2 regions of the Devosia sp. BK genome follow, and region 2 is predicted to be linked to the other one. Evidence: predicted binding sites of a transcription regulator. Region 2 holds the regulator's gene; the other holds the start of a gene.
What was found. The regulator PhoB, encoded in region 2, activates phosphate uptake and scavenging genes when phosphate is short. The targets are predictions, from matches to a motif close to TGTCATNNANCTGTCAT.

Region 1: phnC (phosphonate ABC transporter ATP-binding protein) is a predicted target of PhoB. The motif match lies at 7,721-7,737, and genes of this name have one in related genera.

Annotation. Positions count from the first base shown of each region.
Region 1 is NZ_JAIMBX010000001.1:232,836-243,726, forward strand. Features, by position in the region: gene DevBK_RS01045 (alpha-D-ribose 1-methylphosphonate 5-triphosphate diphosphatase) at 1-637, shown strand, start outside; gene phnN (phosphonate metabolism protein/1,5-bisphosphokinase (PRPP-forming) PhnN) at 634-1,191, shown strand; gene phnF (phosphonate metabolism transcriptional regulator PhnF) at 1,329-2,054, opposite strand; gene phnG (phosphonate C-P lyase system protein PhnG) at 2,131-2,586, shown strand; gene phnH (phosphonate C-P lyase system protein PhnH) at 2,586-3,170, shown strand; gene DevBK_RS01070 (carbon-phosphorus lyase complex subunit PhnI) at 3,172-4,254, shown strand; gene DevBK_RS01075 (alpha-D-ribose 1-methylphosphonate 5-phosphate C-P-lyase PhnJ) at 4,358-5,233, shown strand; gene phnK (phosphonate C-P lyase system protein PhnK) at 5,387-6,163, shown strand; gene phnL (phosphonate C-P lyase system protein PhnL) at 6,163-6,867, shown strand; gene DevBK_RS01090 (DapH/DapD/GlmU-related protein) at 6,864-7,481, shown strand; gene phnC (phosphonate ABC transporter ATP-binding protein) at 7,805-8,632, shown strand; gene phnD (phosphonate ABC transporter substrate-binding protein) at 8,694-9,602, shown strand; gene phnE (phosphonate ABC transporter, permease protein PhnE) at 9,744-10,718, shown strand; gene phnE (phosphonate ABC transporter, permease protein PhnE) at 10,721-10,891, shown strand, end outside.
Region 2 is NZ_JAIMBX010000001.1:593,399-604,289, reverse strand. Features, by position in the region: gene DevBK_RS02940 (LysE family translocator) at 21-632, shown strand; gene DevBK_RS02935 (hypothetical protein) at 667-873, shown strand; gene DevBK_RS02930 (DUF2087 domain-containing protein) at 870-1,406, opposite strand; tRNA gene DevBK_RS02925 (tRNA-Ile) at 1,646-1,722, shown strand; gene DevBK_RS02920 (TM2 domain-containing protein) at 1,807-2,112, opposite strand; gene DevBK_RS02915 (IclR family transcriptional regulator C-terminal domain-containing protein) at 2,308-3,063, shown strand; gene DevBK_RS02910 (substrate-binding domain-containing protein) at 3,337-4,362, shown strand; gene pstC (phosphate ABC transporter permease subunit PstC) at 4,429-5,802, shown strand; gene pstA (phosphate ABC transporter permease PstA) at 5,804-7,168, shown strand; gene pstB (phosphate ABC transporter ATP-binding protein PstB) at 7,237-8,019, shown strand; gene phoU (phosphate signaling complex protein PhoU) at 8,043-8,759, shown strand; gene phoB (phosphate regulon transcriptional regulator PhoB) at 8,865-9,566, shown strand; gene DevBK_RS02880 (GGDEF domain-containing protein) at 9,563-10,699, opposite strand; gene DevBK_RS02875 (MYG1 family protein) at 10,889-10,891, shown strand, end outside.

The sequences.
Region 1 (10,891 bases), 360 kb from region 2:
GCCGGGGCAGCGGCAGTTTGCGAGCCCGGATGCCTATAAGGTCTATTATCAGGGCAAGCTGAAGATGACGGACAATGAGCTCGCCGAGTTCATCGCGCGACGCTCATATGAATCAGGGACTTATTCGGACAAGCATCGCAAGGCGCTCGCGGCGCTGAGCGCGGAGCGGGGCATTGCGCTGGCAAGCCACGACGATGCGACCAAGGCGCATGTGGACGAGGCCGTGGCGCTGGGCATTCGCATTGCCGAGTTTCCGACGACGTTTGAAGCCGCGCAGGCTTCGCGCGATGCGGGCATGGCCATCCTGATGGGCGGGCCTAATGTGGTGCGCGGCGGATCGCATTCGGGCAATGTTTCGGCACGCGATCTGGCGGCGGCGGGGCTCCTCGATATTTTATCGTCCGACTATATTCCCTTCTCGATGCTGCAATCGGCATTTTGCCTTGCCGAAGAGGTGCCGGGGATAAGTTTGCCGGAAGCGATCGGCTTCGTGACCAAGCGCCCGGCGGACGCGGCGGGGCTCGATGATCGCGGCGAGATTGCCGTGGGTAAGCGCGCGGACCTCGTCCATGTGCGCGTCGAAGAGGGCATTCCGATCGTCATGACCGTGTGGCGGCAGGGACGGCGGGTTATATGACCGGAACTATTGTCGCCGTCGTGGGCTCGAGTGGCGCTGGCAAGGACAGCGTGATGAACTTTGCGCGCGAGCGGCTGGGCGACGAGATCAGCACCGTAAGGCGCGTGGTGACACGGCCGGCCGATGGCGGCAGCGAGGATCATGACAGCCTCTCCGAGGCTGAGTTCCTGGCAGCGGAAAGCCGCGGTGAATTTGCGCTGAGCTGGGAGGCGCATGGGCTGCATTACGGGCTGCCGGTGTCGCTCGATCGGAATCTTGGCGAGGGGCAGGTGGTTGTTGCCAACCTCTCGCGGGCGGTGATCCCGGACCTGTTGCGGCGCTATCCGACGGCGCTGGTGGTCGAGGTCTGGGCGGAGCCGGAAGTGGTTGCGAAGCGGCTGGCCGGGCGCGGGCGCGAAGATGCCGGGGAGATCCGGCGGCGGATGGACCGGAGCGTCGCGGTGAGACTGCCAGCGAGCACGGTGCGGATTGATAATTCGGGCGCGCTGGATGTGGCTGGGGAGCAGTTTGTGGGGCTGCTGAGGGATTTGTTGCGGGTGGGGGTTAGGGCTTAGATTCCTCAGGGCGGTGCTTTTGGCTCCACCGTGTCATTCCCGCGAAAGCGGGAATCTCTGTTTGTGTAGAAGGGGTTCCCGCTTCCGCGGGAATGACGCCGAGATCGTCGGGAGCGTTGGGGGCTATAGCCCCAGTTTCACACGACCAATTCCATCCGTTCCGCCGGAAACCGACTGAGCGCGTAAGACAGCGGATTGCCGTCGGGGTCGGCGTTGACTGCCTCGGAAACCAAGACGATGGCGCCGGGGGCGAGGCCCAGAAGCCGGGTTTCTTCGACGTCGGCGTGGCGGGCGGAGATGCGGGTGGTGGCGCGGACATAGTCCGGGAAACCGTAGCTTTCGAAGGCGCGGGTGATCGAATTGAGTTCGGTGAGGCGGGCGGCGAAATCTGGAAATTGGCGATAGGCGAGCCAGGTGGTCGAGCGCGATAGCGGGACGCCATCGGCGAGCGAAACGGCTTCGAGCCGCACGACCTTGGCGCCGGGTTTTAAACCGAGGGCTTCGGCGACCTGTGCGCTGGCATTGTCGATGCGGTCGCCCAGGGTGTTGGTGACAACGGTGTTAGCCTGGCCCTTGAGGCCTTCGCGGAATCGGGTGCGCTTGCCAATGGGGTAGCTGAGGCGGCGGATGCTTTTCACGAAAGTGCCGCGGCCTTGTTCAGCGATGACGACGCCTTCTTCGGCCAGCACTGAGAGCGCGCGGCGGACCGTGTGGCGGTTGGCGGAAAAGCGTTCGGCGAGAATGGCTTCGGTGGGGAGGCGATCGCCATTGGCGAGCTTGCCGCCGACGATGTCGAGGCGGATCGCATCGGCGATCTGACGCCAGAGCGCGACGCCGCCCTGTGCCGATTTCAATTTTGTCATTGCACTTTCACACACGAAGCGTAGAGCGGAACTAGTGAGATTAGTTGTCTAGTTTATTAGACAAATCGAGGCAAGCATGAAGAGCGAGATTTCTGCCGAGCAAAGCGCGAGAAAGCGGGCGCTGGATGTGCTGGCGGCAGCGCCGGCAAAGGCGCTGGCCGAGCGCTGGGCCGCGTTTGGCGAACAGCCGCAGCATCAGCGCATTCGCGGACCCGAGACAGGGCTCGTCATGGTGCGCGGCCGGGCGGGCGGCGGCGGAGCGCCGTTCAATATCGGCGAGGCGACGGTCAGCCGGGCGAGTGTGCGGATCGTAACCGGGGAAGTGGGGCACGGGTATTGCCTGGGCCGCGACCTCGATAAGGCCGAGGCCATCGCGGTTATCGATGCGCTGCGCCAGCGCGAAGCGGCGCGGGTGGACGCGGAAATTATCGCGCCGCTCGAAGCACTTGGGGCTGAGCGCGACGCCACGCGGCGGGACGAAGCGGCGGCGACGCGGGTCGATTTTTTCACTATGGTGCGGGGGGATAACTGATGCTTTCCCATGATTTTGGCGCCGGTTTCACCGAGCCGGTGCGCGAGGCGCAGGTGGTGTTTCGGGCGGTTTTGGATGCCTTGGCGAACCCGGGGACAATGCAACACCTGCCTGTAGCGGGCACTGAAATGGGTGGATTGGGTAGCATTACGCTAACGTTGAGCGACCACGACACGACGATCTGGTTATCGCCTGCGCTCGATACGGAAGCCGCGCGCGGGTTCGTCGGGTTTCATACAGGGGCGAGCATTGTCAGCGATCCGGCCAAGGCCACTTTTGCCTTTGTGGCGCGTGGCGATGCGCTGCCCGATCTCGCCAAGTGCAATCTTGGGACCCAGGAATATCCCGATCGCTCGACGACGATCGTCGCCGAACTGCCCTCGTTGAGCGGTGGGCCGACGCTGGTGCTGCGCGGGCCGGGCATTCGCGACATGGTTGAGATTAGCCCAGAAGGGCTGAGCGGGGATTTCGTCAGTCAGTGGGGAGAGAACCGCGAGCTGTTTCCGCGCGGGGTCGACCTTTTGCTTGTGGCTGGTGAGCAGGTGATCGGCCTGCCGCGATCCAGCCGAATTGTGGAGGCCTGAGATGTACGTAGCCGTAAAGGGTGGCGAGGCAGCCATTGCCAATGCGCATCGCCTGCTGGCGGATCGGCGGCGCGGGGATCGGTCGGTGCCGGCGCTGCGGCTCGATCAGATTGTCGAGCAGTTGGGCCTCGCGGTGGACCGGGCCATGGGCGAGGGGTCGCTTTATGACCGGGAACTCGCGGCGCTGGCGCTGTTGCAGGCGCGGGGCGATCTGATCGAGGCGATCTTTCTGGTTCGGGCCTATCGCACGACATTGCCGCGGTTTGGCTATTCGGAGCCGATCGATACCGGAGCGATGAAGATCGAGCGACGAATTTCGGCGACGTTCAAGGATCTGCCGGGCGGTCAGATGCTCGGGCCAACGTTTGATTATACGCACCGGCTGCTGGACCCCAGTATCGTGGGCGAGGATGCCGAAGTGCCGGCGGTTCGCGAGGCCGAGGATGAACGGGCGCCGCGGGTGACGGATCTGCTCGGGCGGCAGGGGCTGATCGAACCGGATGGCGAATTGCCCGAGGGGCATGAGGTCGGCGATTTGACGCGGGAGCCGCTTGATTTTCCGCTCAACAGGGATTTGCGACTGCAAGCGCTGGCGCGGGGAGACGAGGGATTTCTGCTGGCGCTCGGCTATTCGACGCAGCGTGGCTATGGCCGGACGCATCCTTTTGTCGGCGAAATCCGCATCGGGGAAGTCGAGGTCGAATTCGACATTCCTGAGCTGGGTTTTGCGGTGAGCCTCGGGCGGGTTCGAGTGACCGAGTGTCAGATGGTCAATCATTTCAAGGGTTCGGCGACCATCCCGCCGCAGTTTACGCGCGGCTATGGGTTGGTGTTCGGGCAGGCGGAGCGTAAGGCGATGGCCATGTCGCTGGTCGATCGGGCGCTGCGGGCCAAGGAGTTTGGCGAAGATATCACCGCGCCGGCGCAGGACGAGGAATTCGTCATTTCGCACTCGGACAATGTGCAGGCGACGGGCTTCGTCGAGCACCTCAAACTTCCGCATTATGTGGATTTCCAGGCGGAGCTGGATTTGATCCGGCGGATGCGGGCGGAATTTGAGGGGAAGCAGGAGGCTGCGGAGTGAGTTTCTCCCTCTCCACTCCCGCTGAAGCATCCCCCTCATCCCGCGCTGCGCGCCACCTTCTTCCCGAGGGGGAGAAGAATAGGAAGGCATTGGAGGCGCTGAAATGAACGCCGTCGCAAACTATAACTTTGCATATCTCGATGAGCAGACCAAGCGGATGATCCGGCGGGCTATTTTGAAGGCTGTCGCCATTCCCGGGTATCAGGTGCCGTTTTCCAGCCGCGAAATGCCCATGCCTTATGGATGGGGCACGGGTGGGGTGCAGGTGACGGCGTCGATTATTGGGCCGGATGATGTGCTGAAAGTCATCGATCAGGGAGCGGATGATACGACCAATGCGGTGAGTATCCGGGCGTTCTTTGCCAAGGTGGCGCAGGTCGCGACGACGACGCACACGGCTGAGGCGACGATCATTCAGACGCGGCATCGGATACCCGAGCGGAAGCTCGAGGCGGGGCAGATCCTCGTGTATCAGGTGCCGATCCCCGAGCCGCTGCGGTTTTTGGAACCGCGCGAAACCGAGACGCGAAAAATGCATGCGCTCGAGGAATATGGGCTGATGCATGTGAAGCTCTATGAGGACATTGCGCGGCATGGGCGGATTGCGACGACCTATGCTTATCCGGTCAAGGTCGAGGGGCGGTATGTGATGGACCCGTCGCCGACGCCGAAATTCGATAATCCGAAAATGCATCGGAGCGAGGCGCTGCAGCTGTTTGGGGCGGGGCGTGAGCACCGGATCTATGCGGTGCCGCCGTTTACGGATGTCGTCAGCCTCGATTTTGAGGATCATCCGTTTGAGATTCAGCATTTTGAGGAGCCCTGCGCGCTGTGTGGCGCGGAGGGGGTGTATCTGGATGAGGTCATTTTGGATGATCGGGGCGGGCACATGTATGTGTGCTCGGACACCGACCACTGCGAAGAGCGGCGGGAGGCGGGGTTTGTTGGGGTGTTGGGGATGAAGGAGGCGGCGGAGTGACCTTTTACGCTCATCACCCCCTCCCAACCTCCCCCATCAAGGGGGAGGTGTCCCTCCACTCTTTTTACTCGATCCAGTCCCATTCACCGGCCCGTACCTCCCCCTTGATGGGGGAGGCTAGGAGGGGGTGTTCGGTGCGCACGGAGAATCCCCATGTCTGACGAACCGCTGCTGCGTGTCAGCAATCTGACCAAATATTACGGCAGCCGCCTTGGCTGTGCCGATGTCAATTTCGAGCTCTATCCCGGCGAAGTGCTGGCTATCGTTGGCGAGAGTGGCTCGGGGAAGACGACGCTGCTCAATACGCTTTCGGCAAATCTTGAGCCGACGTCGGGCGAGGCGCTCTACCGGATGCGCGATGAGAGTTGGCGCAATATTTATGAGTTATCCGAGGCTGAGCGGCGGTTTCTTACGCGGACGGATTGGGGTTTTGTGCATCAGAACCCGGCCGATGGGTTGCGGATGACGGTGTCGGCGGGGGCCAATGTCGGTGAGCGGCTGATGGCGGTTGGGGATCGGCATTATGGCCTTATTCGCGACACGGCGCTTGATTGGCTGGGGCGCGTGGAAATTGCGGCGGATCGGATCGATGATCAGCCGCGCTCGTTTTCGGGCGGGATGCGGCAGCGGTTGCAGATTGCGCGGAATTTGGTGACCGGGCCGCGGCTCGTGTTCATGGATGAGCCGACGGGTGGGCTCGATGTGTCCGTACAGGCGAGGCTCCTGGATTTGTTGCGGCAATTGGTCGGTGAGCTTGGGCTTTCGGCGATTGTCGTCACGCATGACCTGGCCGTGGCGCGGCTGCTGAGCCATCGAATGATGGTGATGAAGGGTGGGCATGTGATCGAGGCGGGGCTGACCGACCGGGTGCTCGATGATCCGCGCGAGCCCTATACGCAATTGTTGGTCAGTTCGATTTTGCAGGTGTGATGATGACCGCTCTATCCGTGAGAAATCTCGCAAAGACTTTTACCATGCACTTGCGCGGGGGGATCAGCCTGCCGGTGGTGGATAACGTCACTTTCGACGTCGCGCCGGGCGAATGCGTGGTGCTGGGTGGACCATCGGGGGCGGGGAAGTCGTCCATTTTAAAGATGGTCTATGGGAATTATGGGGTCGATCGCGGCTCGGTGCTGATTGCGCATGAGGGCGCCATGGTGGATTTGGCGAGTGCCGATCCGCGGACTGTGCTGACCTTGCGGCGCGATGCAATTGGCTATGTGAGCCAGTTTTTGCGGACGGTGCCGCGGGTTTCGGCGATCGATGTGGTGGCGGAGCCGCTGGTGGTGCGTGGGGTCGACAAGGCCGAGGCGCGGGGGCGGGCCGGAGAACTGCTGGCGCGGCTCAATCTGCCGGAGCGGCTATGGGAGCTGCCGCCAGCGACTTTTTCGGGTGGCGAGCAGCAGCGCGTCAATATTGCGCGGGGTTTTATCACGCATCACCCGGTTCTGCTGCTCGATGAGCCGACGGCATCGCTCGATGCGGCCAATCGGGCGGTGGTGGTTGGGATGATTGCGCAGAAAAAGCGCGAGGGAGTCGCGATGCTTGGGATTTTCCATGATGAAGAGGTGCGGGCGGAAGTGGCCGACCGGATCGTCGATGTGACCGGCTTTGCACCGAAGGCGGCGGCATGACCCGGCTTGGCGACACACCCTCCATTCATCTGACGGCACAGGTGACGGCGTCCGAGCTTGGGCGCTATGTCGAGATCGGGGCGGGCTCGCATGTCAGCCGGTCCAAGATCGGCGACTATTCCTATTGCGTCGAGAATACGCAGATCGCGTATGCGGATATTGGAAAATTCGCCAATATCGCGAGCCATGTGCGGATTTATGCGTCGATGCATCCGATCGAGCGGGCCTCGCTCCATCACTTTACCTATCGCTCGGCCTGGTATTTTGAGGGCGAAGAGGACGATCAGGGCTTTTTCGACTGGCGGGCGGCAGATGGCATCCGGATTGGGCACGATACCTGGATCGGGCATGGCGCCGTGGTGATGCCGGGGGTCAGCATCGGCAATGGCGCGATCATTGGGTCCAATGCCGTGGTGACCAAGGACGTGGCGGATTTTGCTATTGCCGTGGGCGTGCCGGCGCGGACGATCAAGCAGCGGTTTTCCGATGATGTGGCGGGAAAGCTCGACGCGATGAAGTGGTGGGATTGGAGCCACGAGAAACTGCATCAGGCGCTGCCGGATTTTCGGGAGCTGGGGATCGAGGCGTTTTTGGAGAAGTATGAGGGCGCTTGAACTTCCCTTCTCCCCCTGTGGAAGAAGGTGGCGCTTAGCGCCGGAAGAGGGGTATTCTTTTAGTGCCCGTCACGCTCTCCTTTGCGGAGGAGAGAATACCCCTCACCCTGACCAATTTGCTGAACGCAAAGTTGGTCTGTCCCTCTCCCTCAAGGGGCGAGGGGAGGGCCGGAGCGCGGGGCTAAGGCGTCCGTAATACCCTAGTTACCGCGACAACCCGCCACACGGTGGCGGTGAATAGTCATGGAACGGTCACCGATCATACATGGTGACGTTACATGCGCGCCTTAGGTCTGCCGCAGTTCAACGACTGGGGCGGGCTCATGCTCAAGATTTCGCACGTTACACGACGGTTCGGTGACAAGATCGCCGTCAATGATGTGACGCTCGAAATCCCGCAAGGGCAGATGGTGGGCATTATTGGCCGTTCGGGCGCTGGCAAGTCGACACTGCTGCGCATGATCAATCGGCTCAACGACGTTTCGTCGGGCTATATCGAATATGAGGGCGTCAAGACGTCCGAGCTCAAGGGCAAGGCGTTGCGGGCTTGGCAGCGCGATTGCGCCATGATCTTTCAGCAGTTCAACCTGGTGCCGCGGCTCGATGTCATCACCAATGTGATGCTGGGGCGGCTCAATGGTCGCAATCCTCTGCTGAATCTGTTGCAGGTGTTTTCGCCGGACGAGCAGTTCGAAGCGCTGAAGGCACTGGAGCGGCTCGATATCGCGCAAACGGCGACCCAGTGGGCGCAGACCCTGTCGGGCGGCCAGCAGCAGCGCGTCGCGATTGCGCGGGCGTTGATGCAGAAACCGAAGATGATCCTTGCCGACGAGCCGATCGCTTCGCTCGATCCGCGCAATGCGCAGATCGTCATGGACTCGCTCCGCGACATCAATTCCGAGGGCATCACCGTCATCACCAATCTCCACACGCTCGATACGGCGCGCGCTTACTGCGAGCGGATCGTCGGGATGGCGGCTGGCAAGGTGGTGTTCGACGGTACGCCCAACGAGCTGACGACCGATGTCGCTCGCACCATTTACGGCGCCGATGGCCTCAAGGAGGCCTTTTCCGAGGCGATGACCTCGACCTCGATCGCGCCCATCCAATACCTGCCGCGCACACCGACCAACGCGCAGCAGGCGCCCTGAAACTCGGCCCTTTTCAGAAAAAACCGAGATTACCCAAACGCGTCACCAAAGGAGACCTCCCGTGTCCGCGATCCGTAAACTGCTTCTCGCCTCCGTCGCGCTTTCCATGTCGACCGCAGCCTTTGCCCAGGACGGTCTCGTCCTCCGCATCGGTCTCGATGGCGGCGAAAACGAAGCCGACCAGCTGCGCCGTTCCGAATGCGTTGCCGAGCCGCTGAAGGCCGCAACCGGCGCCACCGATGTCCAGTTCTTCCCATCGCCCGACTATAACGGCATCATCCAGGGCCTCCTTGGCGGCACTATCGACATCGCCATCATGGGCGCTTCGTCCTATGCCGCGATCTACCTGCAGGACCCGGAAGCCGTTGACCCGGTGCTGACCACCCAGCAGGAAGACGGTTCGACCGGCTACCACACGATCATGGTTGCTCGCGCTGATAGCGGCATCACCGATCTTGCCTCGAGCAAGGGCAAGAAGCTCGGCTTTGCCGATCCGGACTCCACCTCGGGCTACCTGATCCCGTCCGTCGCTCTTCCAGCCGACCTCGGCATGCCGATCGCTGAGTTCTACAGCGAAACCGGATTTGGCGGCGGCCACGAAAACCTCGTGCTCGGCGTTCTCGACGGCACCTGGGATGTCGGCACGACCTTCGGTTCGGGCCAGGGCGAATTCTCGGAAGGCTACACTTCCGGTAACCTGCGCATCATGGTCGACAAGGGCCTCCTCGACATGGATGACCTGGTCGAAGTCTGGCAGTCGCCGATCATCCCGAACGGCCCGCTGATGGTGTCGAACAAGCTGCCAGCCGACATCAAGGAAAAGGTCACCGCCATGTTCAAGGCGCTGCCCGAGACCGATTTCGAATGCTTCGACGCCTTCACCGCCGGCGGCTACACCAACTTCGTCGACGCCGACCAGACCATGTACCAGACGATCATCGACGCCCGTAAGTCGGTTATCGGCGGCTGATTTTTTGATCCCGGGAGGCAGGCGCAGCCTGCCTCTCATTTCAATCAAGCCACAGCGTCATCCCCGCGAAAGCGGGGATCTCTGCAAGAGGGATTCCCGCTTTCGCGGGAATGACGCCGTGGTTGTCGGAGATGCCTCGCGATGGCCGATATTTCCCAGCAGTCACCCGGGCTTTCGCCGGCCGGCCAAACGATCCTGCAGCATTATCGCTCTCAGGTGATGACGCGGCGGGTCTATACGATCCTCGTGGTGATCGGGGTAATCGTCGCGCTGGTGGCGGCCATGAGCTATGCCAATTCGGCCAATTCGGGGAAGTTTTTCGAACGCCTTCCCTTCATGTTCGACTTTATCAAGAACTTTACGCCGCGCGATCCGCTCGAGATTTTTCGCGCCATGTTCGGGGTGGCCTCGCCCTATTTCGATGGCTCGGCGAAGTATGATTATACCTCGAGCAATATCTATCTGACCGACAGCCTCTACATTCCCAATTTCATCTATCAGCTCATCGTCACGGTCAATATTGCCGTGGTGTCGACGATCATCGGCGGAGCGATCGGTTTTTGCCTTTGCTTCTTTGCTGCGACCAATCTCGTGGGCGCGGGGCCGGTGCGCTGGGTGGTGCGGCGCATCATGGAAGTGATGCGTGCCTTCCCGGAAATCGTCATCGCCGGGCTGCTGACAGCCGTGCTTTCGATCGGGCCGATTGCTGCTATTGCGGCCGTGTCGCTGCACACCATTGGCGCGCTCGGGAAATTGTTTTTCGAAGTTGTCGAGAATGCTGACATGAAGCCCGATGAGGGGCTGAAATCGGTTGGCGCGAGCTGGCTTGAGCGGGTACGCTACGCCATCGTGCCTCAGGTGATGCCCAATTTTGTGTCCTATGGGCTGCTGCGCCTCGAGATCAACGTGCGCGCTTCGACCATTATCGGGGCAGTGGGCGGCGGCGGGATCGGCGAAGTGTTTCGCCTTTCGATCGGGCGCGATTATGCCGCGCAGACCTATGCGATCATCATTCTGCTGCTCGTGACCATCATTGCCATCGACCAGTTTTCGGGCTGGCTGCGGCGGCGGCTGGTGGGCGATGGCAGCTTCAATTTCGGAAAGGCGAGCGTGTGACCATGTCGGCGATCAGTGCTGCCGAGCGCGCTCGGCTCGAACAGAAATTCCCTGAGGTCTTCAAGACCTCGTTCCTCAAACGGCATGGGTTGATCGTGGCGCCTGTGGCGACGGCGGCATATCTCGTTTTCTGCTGGTTTTTCTTTAATGTCGGACCGGCCTTGCAGAACGGC
Region 2 (10,891 bases):
ATCATTTGCCGGACTGCCCCATGGACCTCTTCACGCTCGCCGCCTTCACCCTTGCCTATGCCATTGCCGTGCTCGTGCCTGGCCCCGGCGTTGCGGCCGTCGTTGCACGGGCCCTGGGCGGCGGTTTCAAGGGCGCCTTCCCCATGGTCCTAGGGATTCTGGCCGGCGATCTCGTCTATTTCGTCTTCGCCGTCTTCGGCCTTGCGGCCATCGCTACCTGGTTTGGCCCGGTCTTCGTCATCATCCGCTGGGCCGGCGCCGCCTATCTTCTTTACATCGCGTACAAATTCTGGACCGCCAAACCCGGCGCCGAGCAGATGAAGCCCAAGAGCGAAGCCCCGCTCAAAACCTTCCTCGCCGGCTTCTCGCTCACCATGGGCAATCCCAAGACCATCGTCTTTTACCTTGCCATCCTGCCGACGGTGATCCCGCTCGATCAGATGAACCCCATCGCCTTCATCGAGCTCACCGCCATCGTCGTCGTGGTTCTGCTGATGATCGGCTGCGGCTATGCCTGGCTCGCCTCAGCCGCCCGCGACATGTTCCGCAGCGAAAAGGCTCTGGGCCGTCTTAACAAGACCGCCGGCGCCATGATGGCCGCCGCCGCCGGCCTCGTCGTCATGCAGCATTAAGGGCCGGCTAACCATTTCTTGCCATGGTTTCTCCATGGCCAGTATCAGCACCATCTCCCAGATGTCGCGCTATGAGCAGATGAAGTACTACCGCGAGAAGCGCACCGCCGCTCTCGCGCAGGTCCAATCCATGAGCAGCCAGGCCACCGGATTGATGACCGTAAAGCTCAGCGAATCTCAGGGCATGGGCAATCTTGCCGCCAAGATCGCCTACCAGCGTGGCGTCAAGAAAACCGCCTAGACAGCTTCCTGCGTTCTCATCACCCTGCGCAACAGCGGCGACAATTCCGCCGGCGGCTTCTGCTCGATCCGGCGATAAATCCGCCCGTCCTTGCTGCGCACGGCATACCCCAGCGAGACAAGCGCCCGCCGCAACAGCGCATGATCGCCAAAACTCGCCCAGCGATTGAGCAGCGCCGTCATCTCCGCGTCCGAATAGGTCCGCCCCGCTTCGATCCGGCTCCACAGAGCCCAAAGGCAAAGCGGTTGCAGGCTGTTCTTGGCCGGCCAGCGCATCAATACCCCAGCGCCATCGAAATGCCGGGCCACCCGTTCGATCAAGTCATGATCGACCGGCTCGGGCCGAGGCGCCTCGCTCTGCCGCTCCTCCTGCGCCCGAAAATGCTGATAGTTTCGATACCCTGCCGACTTGCTCAGAAGATTGAGCATCTCGACATGGCTCGGCGGCGCCTCGCGCTTGGCAAGACCGTCCCGCAAGGCGCGGGCAAATGAAGACAGATCCGAAATAGTGAGTGCGTGAATTTCGCGCGACATGACACATCCTTGCTGAACATGCCTCAACCGCATGGGGCGGCTCGATGGTCACCGACTTTCGACGAGGCACAAGGTGTCGTCGAATTCTATTTGAACGCAGGTTTAGCTTCCCTCGTGGGGACGGCGACGCCTCGGTGAACTGCAGACCGTTCCGCAAATTAGCGCGCTCGGGAAAAGGACACAAGCCTGTCCTCTTCCCCCTTTGACAGCGGCCCCGACCCTGCTAAGAGGCACGCAACGCGCCTATAGCTCAATTGGTTAGAGCCGACCGCTCATAACGGTCTGGTTGGGGGTTCAAGTCCCTCTGGGCGCACCACATTTTCATTCCCGCCCGAAGCGAAACGACCGGACACAAGGCCCGGTCGATGACGTTCACTAGCTCTACTGGTGTCAATCAGCCTTAGCGGCGCCCAAACACGCGGTCGGCGATGCGCGTATTGCGGCCGGCGGCCATGCCCGGGATCAGCAGCGCATCGATCAGCCACCAGAGGCCGACGAGGAACCACAGGAAGCCGAGAAATCCGAAGGACACCAGCGTCAAAAGGAACACCACGGCCGAGAACCCGAACATCATCAGGCCGCTGATCGGCCTGCCGAGATAAAACCGGTGCACGCCGACATAGCCCAGGAAAAACCAGAGCACATAGGCCACGACCAGCGATTTCTTCTCGATATCATACTGGGCCGAAACGCGATCATAGGTCATTGCAGTCCTCCATTCGCAACGAAAATGGGAAGTCCTCGCCGTTGTGCAAGATGCCGCCCGATATTCCGTTGCCGCAGACGCCAATTCGCCTGTCCGTTCAACTGCCTAAACCCAGATCCGCTTGCCGCGTTCCCCAGCCCCTTCCCTTCCCGCGCCATTCATGTCACCTCAGGCCAATTCACCAGTGAGGCCCCCATGCGCGACGGCGACATCATTCATGGCCTGGCGCGCGGCCTCGCCGTCATCGAGTGCTTCGACGAAGCCCATACGCGCATGTCGATCACCGAAGTCGCGGCCCGCACGAGCCTCGAACGCGCCACGGCCCGCCGCTGCCTCCTGACCCTCGTCCACCTCGGCTACGCCACCTATGACGGAAAATTCTTCCAGCTGACGCCGCGCGTCCTCAACCTTGGCCATTTCTACCTTGCGGCCAATACCTTGCCGCAGATGATTCAGCCCTTCCTCGAAGAACTCTCGGTCGCGACCGGCGAGAGCACCTCCGCCGCCGTACTCGACGGCACCGACATTCTCTACGTCGCACGCGCCTCGACCCGCCACGTCATGTCGATCAATCTCGGCCCCGGCGCGCGCCTACCCGCTTATTGCACGTCGATGGGCCGCATTCTCCTCGCCGCCCTGCCGCTCGACGAAGCCGCGACCATTCTCGATCGCTCGCGCCTCATGGCCTATACCAGCCGCACCAAGGCCGACCTTCCATCGATCACGACGGAACTCGCGGTCGTCGCCGCTCAGGGTTTTGCTGTCATCGACCAGGAACTCGAACTCGGTCTCTGCTCGATAGCCGTGCCGCTCTACAATTCGTCCGGCAAAGTCATAGCCGCGGTGAATATCGGCGCCCAAACCGCCCGCGCCTCGACGTCGCGCATGATCGCAAGCTTCCTGCCCCTCATGCGCAAGATACAGTCCGATCTTCGGCCGCTCCTGCGCTGACCCTTGGTCAACTGTCACAATTCCCGGCTAAGATTGGGATCAGCGCCTCGGTGAGAACCTTGCAGGCCGAGTCACAAAACAGCGTCACAAAAGCTGTCACAAAACCGATATTGTCGGGTTTCACCTTTAAAAACATCGGTTTGCACTGTCACAAACCAGTCACCCCAATGCAATAAAACCGTCGCTGGGCGACAATATGGTCTGCCGCGTCACAGGACGGCCGCAAGCATGGCTGGCCATGTCTAAGAACCGAATTTCCGAAAGGGAACTTTCATGAAGACCGCACTTTTCGCAAGCGCCGCCGTTATCGCACTCGCCGCCTTCGGCACCACCGGTGCTTTCGCCCAGTCGCGCGACACCATCCAGATCGCCGGCTCGTCGACGGTTCTGCCCTTCGCTTCGATCGTTGCTGAAGAATTCAGCGCCGCCTTCCCTGAATTCAAGACCCCGGTTGTCGGCTCCGGCGGCACCGGTGGCGGCCTCAAGCAGTTCTGCGAAGGCGTTGGTGAAAACACCATCGACATCGCCAATGCTTCGCGCCAGATCAAGGATGCGGAACGTGAAGTCTGCACCACCAACGGCGTGACCGACATCCGCGAAGTCCAGTTCGGCTTCGACGGCATCGTCTTCGCCTCCGCCGCTTCGGGCGCTGATTTCGCCCTCACCCCGCTCCAGGTTTACAAGGCCATTGCCGCCAAGGTCGTCGTTGACGGCGCTCTCGTCGATAACCCCTACAAGACCTGGAACGAAATCGACGCGTCGCTCCCGAACCAGCCGATCTCGCTCGCTATCCCAGCGTCGAACCACGGCACCCGTGAAGTCTTCCAGGAAAAGGTCGTGACCGCAGGCTTCAAGGAAGCTGGCGCTCCAGAAGGTCTTTCCGAAGACGAAATCAAGGCCGCTGAAACCACCTTCCGTCAGGACGTCGTCATCGAAATCTCGGGCGACTACACCGAGACCCTGGCTCGCCTGAACTCGGACCCGAACACCGTCGGCGTCTTCGGTCTCTCGTTCTACGAACAGAACACCGACTCGCTCAAGGTTGCGACCGTGAACGGCGTCACCCCCTCCAAGGAAACCGTTGCTGACGGCGAATACCCCGTCTCGCGCCCGCTGTTCTTCTACGTCAAGGGCCAGCACATCGGCACCATCCCGGGCATCGAAGACTACGTTCAGTTCTTCCTCTCCGAAGGCGTTTCGGGCGAAGGCGGCATCCTTGAAGCTGCTGGCCTGATCCCGCAGCCGGCTGACAAGACTGCTGAAGTCCTCGCTTCTTTCGAAGCTGGCGCTGCTCAGTAAGAGACCATTGCGGGCCGCACCTTCCCGGTGCGGCCCGTTCTTTCGTTTTCCCGCGGGAGCGCATCGATGAATGCTCTGGTCGTAGCCGGCGTACTGCTCGTCATCCTAGGCATATCCTATCAGACCGGCTGGTCGAGGAGCCGCAACCTCGTCACGACCAATGGCGTGACCGTTCACTCCCGCCCGCAATATCACGGCACCTTCACCGCCCTTTGGGCCATGCTGCCCGCGCTTGCAGTCGTGCTGCTCTGGGCCTGGTTCGGCGGCGATATCACCCGCAATTACACTGTCTCTCTGATCCCAACCGACACAGTAATGTCGCTCGATCAGATGGGCCTCAACAATGCCATCAACCGCGTCAATTCCCTGGCCTCCGGCTATGGCGTCACCGGTGAACTGGCCCCATACGAACAGGCCGCCGGCGATGCGCTGCGCTCGTTCAATTTCATCACCTTTGCCGGTTCGCTGATCCTGGCCATCGTGGCGGGCGGCGCAGGCCTCCTCTATGCCCGCTCCCAGATCACGGCGCGCCTCCGCGCTCGCAATCAGGTTGAGCGCGCGGTCAATATCCTGCTCCTCGCCTGCTCGGCTGTTGCCATTCTGACCACGGTCGGCATCGTCGCCTCGCTCGTTACCGAAGCGTTCAAGTTCTTCACCTTCATCAACCCCATCGACTTCTTCTTCGGCACTGTCTGGGCCCCCAACAATGCTGGCGGCACCAATCACGGTCAGTATGGCCTCCTGCCGCTGCTGTCGGGCACGCTGATGATCACGGCCATCGCCATGCTGGTCGCCGTTCCGGTCGGCCTGATGGCTGCCATCTATCTCAGCCAATATGCCCCAAAATCGCTCCGCGCCGTCGCCAAGCCCCTGATCGAAATCCTCGCCGGTATTCCGACAATCGTCTTCGGCTTCTTCGCCCTCGTCACGGTCGGTCCCTTCCTCCGCGATGTCGGCAATGCGATCGGCCTCCAGGTCAGCGCCACTTCGGCGCTCACGGCGGGCGTGGTCATGGGCATCATGATCATCCCCTTTGTCTCGTCCCTTTCCGATGACATCCTCAACCAGGTGCCGCGCACCCTGCGCGATGGTGCCTATGGCCTTGGCGCGACGCAGTCCGAGACGATCCGCAACGTCCTCTTGCCCGCCGCCCTTCCCGGCATCGTCGGCGCCTTCCTTCTCGCCGTCAGCCGCGCCATCGGCGAAACCATGATCGTGGTGCTTGCGGCCGGTAACGCGCCCATCCTTCGCGGCAATCCGCTCGAGCCCGTCTCGACCATCACAGTCTCGATCGTCAACCAGCTCACCGGCGATACCGATTTCACCGGCCCGCAGTCCCTGGTCGGCTTTGCTCTGGGCCTGACGCTCTTCGTCGTGACCCTCTGCCTCAACATCTTCGCGCTCTACATCGTGCGCCGCTTCCGGGAGCAGTACGAATAAAATGGCTACCGATATTCAGACGTCCTCCAGCGCCAGCGCCGATCGCCGCAAGCTTGTCCGGTCCGGCCTCCGCCGCCGTCACCTGAATGAGCAAATCTTCCGCGGCCTTGGCATCGCCGCCATCGCTCTTGCCCTTGGCTTCGTGGCCCTGCTGTTCGTCGATGTGTTCCGCAAGGGCATCCCGGCCTTCATCCAGTCCAACGTCCACCTGGCCGTCACCTATGATCCGGCTGTGATCGACGTTGGCCCGGCCCCTGCCCGTGCCGATTTCGCCTCGGAAGCCGAGTTCAATGCGGCAAGCCTCAAGTGGCAGCGCGAAGTGGCGCTCCTCAACTGGAACACCATTGTCGAAGCCTCGCTTCGCAAGGCGCTACCGGAAGGCTACGACATTACGAGCCGCGAACTACTCGCGATCCCCGAGACCAATGCCCGCCACGCCATTCGCGAAAAGTTCGTCAGCGATCCCTCGCTCCTCGGCCAGACCGTCGAAGTCGACGTGCTCGCCTCGGCCAATACGGCCAATTGGGTGAAGGGCAATATCGATCGCTCGCTCGGTGATACCCAACAGCAGCTTTCGGCGCCAACCCGTGGCCTGATCGACATCTTCGAAGAAAACGGCACCATCACCAATGGTTTTGCTTGGTCGATCTTCACCAATGTCGATAGCCGCTCGGCGCCTGCGTCCGCTGGTCTCCTCGGCGCCTTTGTCGGCACGCTCTGGATGATGCTGATCGTTGTCGTCCTCGCCGTTCCGATCGGCGTTGCCGCGGCCATCTATCTCGAAGAGTTCGCGCCAAAATCGCGCCTCACCGATCTCATCGAGGTCAACATCAACAACCTCGCGGCCGTCCCCTCGATCGTCTTCGGCCTCCTCGGCGCCGCGGTGTTCATCAACTGGTTCCACCTGCCGATCTCCGCCCCGCTCGTTGGCGGCCTGGTGCTGACGCTGATGACCCTTCCCACCATCATCATCGCCACCCGTGGCGCGCTGATGGGCGTTTCCCCGGCCCTCCGCCAGGCAGCGCTCGGCATGGGTGCCTCGAAAACGCAGATGGTGTTCCACCACGTCCTGCCGGTGACCTTCCCCTCGATCCTGACGGCTACCATTCTCGGCGTCGCCCATGCCCTCGGTGAAACCGCCCCACTGCTGCTCATCGGCATGAAGGCCTTCGTTGCGTCGGTCCCCGCAACCCCGCTCGATCAGGCCGCCGCCCTTCCCGTCCAGATCTATCTCTGGCAGGGCAATGAAAACCGCAATTTCTTCGAGCCCCGCACCGCAGCCGCCATCATGGTGCTGCTTGGGGTAATGATCCTGCTCAACGGCGTGGCGATCTATCTCCGCTCCCGCCTTGAAAAGCGCGCTTAAGGAGTGTGATCCAAATGGATATGCTTGCCGGCAAGGTAAAGAAGACCTCCCAGAACCTGGACTCCGCTATGAACCCGACTGACGTGCTTGACCGCCCTATCCGCCTGACCGCCCGCGACGTCACCGTCCACTATGGCGCCAAGCAAGCCCTGCACGGCATTTCGATCGACATTCCTGACCGCGCCGTCACCGCCTTCATCGGGCCATCGGGCTGCGGCAAGTCGACCTTCCTGCGCTGCATCAATCGCATGAACGACACCATCGAAGGCGCCAAGGTCGGCGGCACTATCAAGCTCGATGGCGAGGACATCTATGCCCAGGATCTGGACGTGGTCGAACTGCGCGCCCGCATCGGCATGGTCTTCCAGAAGCCCAATCCCTTCCCCAAGTCGATCTACGACAACGTCGCCTATGGCCCGCGCATCCATGGCCTCGCCCGTAACAAGACCGATCTCGACGAAATCGTCGTGTCATCGCTCCGCAAGGCCGGCCTCTTCGAAGAAGTGAAGGATCGTCTGGCCGAGCCCGGCACCGGCCTCTCCGGCGGCCAGCAACAGCGTCTTTGCATCGCGCGCGCCATCGCCGTTGGCCCCGAAGTGATCCTGATGGACGAGCCCTGCTCGGCCCTCGACCCGATCGCCACCGCCGTCATCGAAGAGCTGATCGACGAACTGCGCGAAAACTACACCATCGTCATCGTGACCCACTCGATGCAGCAGGCCGCCCGCGTCAGCCAGCGCACCGCCTTCTTCCATCTGGGCAATCTGATCGAACAGGGTCAGACCGAAGACATCTTCACCAATCCGGTGAACAAGCAGACCCAGGACTACATCATGGGCCGCATCGGCTGATCGCGGAACGAGGAGCCAACATCATGCCCACCAATAACAGCACGTCCGACCACATCGTCTCGTCCTTCACCGACGAGCTCAACACCCTGGCCCAGACCATTGCCGAAATGGGCGGCCAGGTCGAAGTCGCCATCGAGAACGGCACCAAGGCCCTTCTCAAGCTCGATCGCGAGCTGGCCGACCTCACCATCATCGCCGACCAGCGCATCGACGACATGCAGCGCAAGATCGACGAAATGGCCGTCTCCCTGATCGCCCGCCGCCAGCCGATGGCGAGCGACCTGAGATCGGTCATCACCGCCGTTCACGTCGCCAACGATCTCGAACGCGTCGGCGACATGGCCAAGCAACTGGCTCGCCGTTCGCTGAAACTCGAAGGCATCAACCTGCAGCCGACCTTCTACAATGGCGTCAAGAACATGACCGCCCTTGTCCTCCGTCAGCTCAAGGACTCCCTCGACGCCTATGCCAATCGCGATGCGGCAGCCGCCGTCGAAGTCTGCAACCGCGACGACGAAGTCGACGCCATGCACACCTCGCTCTTCCGCGAACTCTTGACCTACATGCTGGAAGATCCGCGCAACATCACCACCTGCACGCATCTCCTCTTCTGCGCCAAAAACCTCGAGCGCATCGGCGACCACGCGACCAACATCGCCGAACGCGCCTACTACCTGCAAACCGGCAAGCAACTCACGGCCGACGTCCAGGAACTGCACCGCACGCAGATCAAAGCGTAAACCCTTCCTTCCCCTCCCCCTCTTTCAGGGGGAGGCCGGGTGGGGGTAAACCACAAGAACCATGACTTTCGGCCAGACGTTGAGGCCGATCGATGGAGCACGCCTATGCCCGCGACCATTCTCGTTGTCGAAGACGAGGGCGATATCGCCATCCTCTTGCGCTATAATCTCGAAGCCGAAGGCTTTCGCGTCGTCACCGCCGAAACCGGCGACGAAGCCCAGCTCGCCATTCAGGACAAGCTGCCGGATCTGATCCTGCTCGATTGGATGCTGCCCGAGATTTCAGGCATCGAACTCTGCCGGCGTCTCCGCGCCCGCGAAGAAACCCAGCGCATCCCCATCATTATGCTCACCGCTCGCGGCGAAGAAGAAGAGCGCGTTCGCGGCCTTTCGACCGGCGCCGACGACTATGTCGTAAAGCCCTTCTCGGTCCCCGAACTGGTCGCCCGCATCCACGCCCTCCTCCGTCGCGCCAATCCGAACCTCGTGACGGCAGCGCTCAAGGTCGGCGATCTCGAACTCGACCGTACCACCCATCGCGTCCGCCGCTCCACCCGCGACGTGCACTTGGGCCCGACCGAATACCGCCTCCTCGAATATCTCATGCGCCATCCCGGCCGCGTCTATTCGCGCGAGCAGCTTCTCGATGGCGTCTGGGGCAATGACGTCTATGTCGATGAGCGCACCGTCGACGTCCATATCGGCCGCCTCCGCCGCGCCATCAATCGCGGCCGCGAAAGCGATCCGATCCGCACTGTCCGCGGCGCCGGCTACGCCTTCGACGAGCGCTTCGGCCAGCCAGCCTAGGCTGCAGCGCTCTTGACTGACTCGGCCTGATGCACGCTCACGCGATTGCGGCCGCTTGACTTGGCCGCATAAAGCGCCGCGTCCGCCTTCGAAAACGCCTGCCGCGGCTCCGCGCCTGCTTCATATTCGGCAATGCCGAAGCTCGCCGTAATCCGCAGATCGCCCGGCATATTGGCATGCCGCAGGTCACTGAATTTCTTGCGCAGCCGATCAGCCTCGATCATCGCCACCGCGATCGACCCGCCCGGCACCAGCACGGCAAATTCCTCGCCACCCAGACGCCCGGTCTGATAACCGCTCAAGCGCAACAGCTCGGCAAAGGCGCACAGCGCCTTGTCGCCCGCCGAATGGCCGAACCGGTCATTGATCGATTTGAAATGATCGATATCGCAGAAAATCACGCTGCCACCGGTCTTGCCGGCGACGCTCGCCAATTGATGAAACGCCTGGTGGTTCAAAAGCCCCGTGAGGCTGTCGAGCTCCGAGCGCCGCCGATAAGCCACGATGACGCCATTGATGATCCGCGCGAGCGTCAAAAGAATAGCTACAGCCGACAGCAATGCCGAGAGCATGAGCGTCGCCCGCTCGATATCGCCCGCACGAATGACCGCATAGGCGACGTCCGGCCCGTAGATGAACGGATAGGTCACCGCCCTGAAAATGAAGATGGCGAACAGCCCGCCGACCACCCCGATCAGGCCGTGATCGATAAAGCTGCGCGTCGGCAACTTGGCCAGCCGATAGATGCCGTCCCAAAGCGCCAGCGCACAAGCGATCTGAAACACCGGCGTCCGATAGCTGAACGGCACATCGGCCAGCTTCAGCGATACAGCTGCAAGAGTGAACACAGCCACAGCGCCATAGAGCCACCAGTTCCGGCTCCGCTGCCCAAGCGCCGCGCGAATGGCCTCGCCAAAGCAGATATAGGCCAGTGGCGTCAGCACGGCGACGGCATTGGAGCTTACGGTCTCAAATTGTGCATTGGCCAGAAAAACGGTCTCGATCGTCGCGATTACAGCGGTCGCGACAAGCCATGCCAAAGAAGGCATGCGTCGCATGCCGAGGAAAACGCAGACGCAAAGGATTGCCAGAATGGCAAAACCCGACGTCGTCACCCAATTGAGGCTGACCATAAAACTCCCCGGCAGAAACACTTTGCGGCCTGTAACGCCGCCCAAGCGGATTCGCCTCCGCCTCTCTTTCAACCTAAGGTCAGACCAGTTAATGCAAGGCTTATGGGCTTGATACCATTGCGCCAAACACCCGAAGCAGGCTAGCTGAGGCTAACGCTTCCTTACCGTTCGAAAGCAAGGCAAACCGGCATG